Regions from separate parts of the Gemmatimonas sp. genome, predicted to be linked through region 2. Evidence: riboswitches for the same ligand, from Rfam matches in the RefSeq annotation. Region 2 holds a riboswitch; the other holds the start of a gene.

Region 1 (3,182 bases), on a different contig from region 2:
GCGTCATAGAGATGCTGAACATCCGCAAAGTGTCACACGCCATCGATGACCGTATCGGTGCGTTCGTGGTGCTCGAGTTGCTGTGCAGGTACGCCGCCAAGCCAAGTGCAGCGCAGCCGAGGGCGCATCAACGCCCGCTCGAGTGGTCGCCGTCGCGCTTAATCGCGTAGGGCGCGAGCAATGGCCCCGCCACCGGCCAGGTCATCGAGGGTTCGCTGCGCCGGCTACCGCATCCCGAGCAGAGCTGTCGCGCCTGTCTCGGCCTGGTTGCGCTGCTCAGCCGCGACGACGCTTTCGGCCTCAAAGCGACGTGCGCGTGCGCCGTCGCGGCCGGCACCGTCGCCTCTCGCTCCGTCAATTCGATGCTCGACGCGAACCTCGGGACCGTCCCGCTCGAATCGTCGGCGATCACGACGCGCCCGCCGCGTCGCACGGGCATATCCGCGGGCCTCGCTACTACGACACGACCCTCACGGATCTGTTCGTCGATGATCACCCCTCGCCCTCTCCAAACCGGACTCGCTATGCTGATCGAACAAACGCTCGCGTCGCAGCGGGGGGGGAGTCTCCCTCTGCGGGCGCCCCGTCTTTTCGAATGAACGGTCAAAAAACGTAGGCCATAGTCGGATGCCGTGGGCTCAGCGCACCGTGGATCGGTTTCGCCCGAAATGGGTGATCGGCTTGGAGCGAAACGGGCGGGCGCCATCTAGCGAAATCGGCGCTTGCCGAGTCATGGTCCGCAAAGAGTCCCCCGCGCCCTTAAAATGAGAATCTTCTACGGTAGCTTCTCTCACACAGCAGCTCGTAAATGTTGACGAGGTCGGATAAACTGAACTTTCGTGCGGCTTCGTTCGAAAGGCCGCGTGAGGTTGTTTTTTGGGTCAGACGGAAGAACGTTCTTGTTAAAGAATGTCCAGCGAGGGTTCGGTCGCCGGAGGAGAAATGTAGTTTCTTGCGGAGACGTGAAGTTGGGACAGTGCAACTCCTTACGAGAGCTCGCGATAACCTCCCCTTGTGATTTCGGACCCACTTTTCCTGCAGAAAGTCACTCAGTTTGTGGTTGGCGTCACGCCACGGGATTGCTTGGTTGCCACCTGCCGTGGCATTCGTCAACCCTTCGGTTCAGGTCGGTTCAGGATTCCGCTATCGGAGCCCTGCCCTGTGGGCCGAAATACGGCATAGGCGACGAAAGTCGGCGACGCAAAGCTACGAGGCTACGGCGAAAACCCTCAGGGGGACGCCGTGCCGGTCGAGCCGCCAAAACGCTCTGGAGGGTAGGTGGGACGAAATTGGAGTGCCGACAGGATGATCCTTGCCATAAGTGCAGGTTTGCTGATCAGTGGCTGCGCTGACCAAACGGCGATCACTGCACCAGAAAAATCGCAAGCGATTGCCGTTGACGTCGCATCGGCAACGATGCGTGAAGCAACGACGATGTCAATCGGGCAACAAACGACGCTATGGGTATCGCCCGCCGCGAGAACGAAATCGCGCTCGACGACCCAACCGGTCTGGCGGTCGTCGAATGCGACCGTGGCGTCCGTCGCGGCCCAGCAAAATGGCGGGCAGTACGCCGTAGTGACAGGAGTCGCCAATGGTGCGGCTTATGTCACCGCGCGCACGGCAGCGGGCACCGATTCTTTTTACGTGTTTGTGGGCACGGGGCCCGCAGCACTTCGGTTTAATTCGGCAGGCTTTGGCTTGGCCGTGGGAGACACGGCTCGCACGGTCGTGCAGAATGCCGCTGGCTCCGTCTCCTTTACCTCGCTGAATCCTTCGATCGCTGCTGTAAGCGCCACTGGTCTTATTACGGCGCTCACGGCGGGCCAGACCAGGATTCGCGTCGTTGACGCGCTTGGGGCGATCGGGGAACTTCCGGTAACGGTTACCGCAACCGTCGCACCGCCACCGCCAGTCGGCGGCACGCGCATCGCGGCGCTGCTCACGCGCACATCCGCCGGTTCCGGCACTGTTCTAGTTTCCAGCGGGATTCCGCTGATCCCCGGTGCTTTGCGAGACACCGATCTCGGTTCGGTTCGCGTGTTCGTGGCCGGAACAGAGCAGCGGATTTTCGTCTCCTCGCTGCGCGGGCGCCATCCGGATGGATCGCTCGCCACAATCCTGGTGCAGTTCCCGTACACGCTCTCGGCCGGAACGAACGTCGCGGCCGAAATCGTGCTCGGATCGACACGCACGCTGGCTGATTTGCCGGCACAGACGGACAATCCATCGCTTCCGAGCGGGCTGATTCTGCCGTCGGATCCGGACTACCTCGTGCGGACAAATCTGGTTGGGCCAACGCTTACTGTGGCCGCGACCACTTCGATTTCGACGTTCGCGGCGAAGTTCGACGTCGATTTCAAGACGTACGCCGATCAGCATTGGGCGCAGTCTGGCGATGTATGGGAGCAGAACTACTACGATCGCGCTCAGGTCTATTATGCGCATTGGGTGCGAACCGGAAATCCCGAGTACTGGGTGAGAGGCACGCGGCAGATGCTCGCCTATCGCACCAACTATCTCGAGGCCAACAATTATGGGACGTCACCGCATTGGTCGCAGATGGATGGCATCGCCATTCACTACCAATTGACCGGCGATGAGAAATCGCGCTTTGCGGTGGGCCGTGTATCCGAAGGACTGCGCTACTTCCGTGACAACGCCCGAATTGTGGGCCACCCGGACATCGAGTCCCGTATTCTGGCTCGTACGCTGATGGCGCAGCTGTGGGGCTGGCGATTGCAGGCACGTGGCAATGAAGCGACCGCGACATCTGCTGAAATCTCGACACTTGTGTCGACCATCCTGGGCCTGCAGGCGGATGACGGTGCGTGGCGATACCCTGCAATTTGCTCACCCAACAGTGGATCGCTGACGTACATGGACGGCATGCTCAACGAAGCACTGATTCAGGCATTCACGCATCACAGCGCAAACGCGGCGATTCTGCTCAAGGTCAGAAAGTCCACCGATTACATGTGGAGCCGGTGGAAAGTGGCGACACAGGCCGTCGAATACGCGCCAGGTTGCCCACCGAGTTCGACTGATCCCAATTCGTATGCCGAGCTTAATAACCTAGTGGTGAACAGCTTTGCATGGGTTTACGCGCAGACAGGCGAAGCGGCGTTCAAGCAGAAGGCTGACTCGGTGTTTAACGGTGGTGTTCGGGGTCAGTTCCTTCC
Region 2 (3,182 bases):
CCATCGGAAACAACACCTTTCGGGTCCGGCGCCGCATCGGCGATGTGCCGACGATGCGGGCGCTGGATTGCGGTGGCGACTCGGGGATGCCTAACGCCGAGACGTATCAGCTGCTGCTGACGGTCAAGTCTCGGATCATCCCGAACGACGCCGGCGGCAGCGTCGTCCAGACCACCCTCGAGGGAACGGGGAAGAACGCCACCACGGCGGCCAGCAGCGATGTCCGCTGCTCGTCGATGGGCGCCCTCGAAAAGAAGATCGCCGACCTGGTCAAAGCCAAAGTCGCGGCCAAGTAGGCGGCTCGGCCTGCCGAAGCTTGCCACCCCCGGTTGACCCACCCGCCGACCCGGACTAAGCTTAGGGTTCTGTTCCGTGCCGCCGTGGCCTCCTGTACCTCTGGCTGCGGCGATCCACGTAGATGTCGGAGTTCGAACACCCGGTCGGTCAGGCCGTCCGGGCAACCATACTAGAATGCCTACGATCAATCAGCTGGTCCGCCGCGCCCGTAAGGACGTGGTGGAGAAGTCCAAGGCGCCCGCGCTGAAGAGCAATCCGTTCAAGCGTGGCGTGTGCACGCGCGTCTACACCACGACGCCCAAGAAGCCCAACTCGGCGCTGCGCAAGGTTGCGCGTGTTCGTCTCACGAACCAGCTCGAGGTGACGGCCTACATCCCCGGCGAAGGACACAACCTGCAGGAGCACTCGATCGTGCTCGTGCGTGGTGGTCGTGTCAAGGACCTTCCCGGCGTGCGTTACCACATCGTTCGCGGCACGCTTGACGCATCGGGCGTCAACGGCCGTAATCAGAGCCGTTCGAAGTACGGCACCAAGCGCCCCAAGAAGGGCGCCGCGGCTGCTGCAGCCGCCAAGGGAGGTAAGAAGAAGTGAGCCGCCGCAAAAGCGCAGTAAAGCGCACCGTACTTCCTGACGCTCGCTACGACAGCCAGACCGTCTCGAAGTTCATCAATAACCTGATGATTCAGGGCAAGAAGTCCACCGCCGAAGGCATCTTCTACGGCGCGATGGACATCGTGGAAGCCAAGACCAGCCAGCCGGGTGTGGGCGTGTTCAAGCAGGCGTTGAACAACCTCAAGCCGGTGGTCGAAGTGAAGAGCCGTCGCGTCGGCGGTGCCACGTACCAGGTGCCGGTCGAGGTCCGTCAGGATCGTCGCTCCGCCCTCGCCATGCGCTGGCTCATCGGGTATTCGCGCGACCGCAACGAGAAGTCGATGGCCGAGAAGCTGGCTGCCGAAGTGCTCGCTGCAAGCCGTGGCGAAGGCAATGCGATCAAGAAGAAGGAAGACACGCATCGCATGGCTGAAGCCAACAAGGCGTTCGCGCACTATCGCTGGTAGCAACGCAGCGATTGGCTGTTGGACCAAGGTCGGGTCACACAGCCGGCACGATTATTTCAACTGCCTCGGGATATCCCGGGGCAGTTGTCGTTTCGGTGCTGGCATCGTCACAGTTTCGGCCTCGTTGTTTTACTGACGGCATGAAGCGTTGCCCGCCTGAAGTGACCGCGTCAACTTGATGTGGTGCGCTGCCTCACTACCGAGGTCGCGAAACGGCAAACCCGACGGAAGTCGGGGACGCAAAGCTTCGGGGCTTACACGTGGTCCGCCACGTCAGCCGGCCGAGTTACCGAACGAACCCGCTCGCGGAGTTGCAGTGCTCAATCGCGCGATGTCGCACTCCCGACTCATGGCCCTCTCTGGGGCGATGCTATTGCTGGCATCCTGCCGGTCGGCCAACCCGACCACGGCGCTGGATCCCAACGGTGGCAGTCGGGTGTCTCTGGATGCGATGGTCTCCGGACCATCGATGCGTAACGACGCGGCGTCGCAGCTGGCCGTGCTCCGCTACGCGAATCGCCTTCCCCGGATCGACTTCCCGACCGTCCGCCCGGAGTGCCTGACGCAAGGCGAAAACTTCGGGGCGTGGACCGTGCGCTTCGACGGATACGGCTGTGTGGCCGTGGACGGCGAAGGACGGCAAGCGTCGCTCGCGATGGGCCCCAGGGCGGCGCAGAAGGACTACATGACCCACGCGCCGATGGTACTCGGTCCGCAGTACGGCAGCCGCCTGGTGATGCATACCCGCCTCGAGACGACGGCACAGCTGCGCAACGGCACCCCGAACCCCTGGGAAGTCGGGTGGGTCATCTGGCAGTACACCGACGATCAGCGCTTCTACTACTTCATTCCGAAGCCCAACGGCTGGGAACTGGGTAAGCGCGATCCCGCGTACCCGGGCGGTCAGCGATTCCTGGGCTCAGGCTCGGAGCAGACCTTCCCGATCGGCCGGACCTACGACGTCACGATCGTTCAGGTCGATGCCGCGATTGCGGTGTTCGTCGATGGCCACGAAATCGTCCGGCTCCGCGACCAGGAGAGCCCGTATCGGAAGGGGCGCATCGGCATCTATGCCGAAGATGCGACGGTCAAGGTGCACTCGGTGCGGGCGCTCTAGCCCGCGCCTCGCCGCCGCTTCGGTTGCCAGATGATGGCCCTATCACTTATGCGGCATCGTGTGGCATGGCCTGAAGGCGAGCTGAGACCAGGAATCCGCTTGCGGTGACCTTACCCGCGTTTGTGACGTCTATCGCAGAACGTCACACCGCTGGTATTGTCATGCACTCAACATCCCGTGAACCGGCGGACCCAGCCTGGGGTCGCCAGATCCGACTGCTAGGATTCGGTTCACGGGGGATCTCTGTCCCCAGTTCCATTGCCGCTCTTCTCCGCATCTCCGGAGCCGTCGCGCCGCCGCGTTCGGGCATCGAGAGTGACCGTTCTGGTCGCGCTCGTCTGTCTGGCTGCGGCGTCGGCTCGCGCTCAGGGTACTCCTGCCGAGCGCTACAACGCCGCCATGAACGTGGGCTACGCGGCGAAGACGCGCGGTGATACCGCGGCCGCCCGATTGAGTTTCGAGCAGGCGCTCGCGGCCGACACGAGTCAGGCCATCCCTCGTATCGAACTCGGGTACCTCGCGCTCGCTGGCGGTGATCGACCGCGCGCCGCGGACTTCCTGCGACAAGGCGTCGATCGTGATCCGTCGCGCCCCGAAGTTCATCGCCAGTTGGGATACGTGCTGATCAGTCTCAAGCGCACGCGCGAAGCCATCACGGCGTTCGAAGGCATCGCGAAGACCACCAGCGGGCTCACGCCGGTCGATCATCT

Evidence for each region. Region 2 has a riboswitch for cyclic di-GMP ahead of RMP10_RS18020 (hypothetical protein). Riboswitches for the same ligand answer to the same signal wherever they lie in the genome.
Region 1: linked by a shared signal. The riboswitch ahead of RMP10_RS16785 (Ig-like domain-containing protein) and the one ahead of RMP10_RS18020 (hypothetical protein) in region 2 are both predicted to bind cyclic di-GMP.

Annotation. Positions count from the first base shown of each region.
Region 1 is NZ_JANPLK010000067.1:11,468-14,649, forward strand. It holds gene RMP10_RS16780 (hypothetical protein) at 1-170, shown strand, start outside; cyclic di-GMP riboswitch class I at 1,166-1,262, shown strand; gene RMP10_RS16785 (Ig-like domain-containing protein) at 1,306-3,182, shown strand, end outside.
Region 2 is NZ_JANPLK010000072.1:68,823-72,004, forward strand. It holds gene RMP10_RS18005 (hypothetical protein) at 1-296, shown strand, start outside; gene rpsL (30S ribosomal protein S12) at 472-888, shown strand; gene rpsG (30S ribosomal protein S7) at 885-1,355, shown strand; cyclic di-GMP riboswitch class I at 1,560-1,649, shown strand; gene RMP10_RS18020 (hypothetical protein) at 1,687-2,472, shown strand; gene RMP10_RS18025 (hypothetical protein) at 2,788-3,182, shown strand, end outside.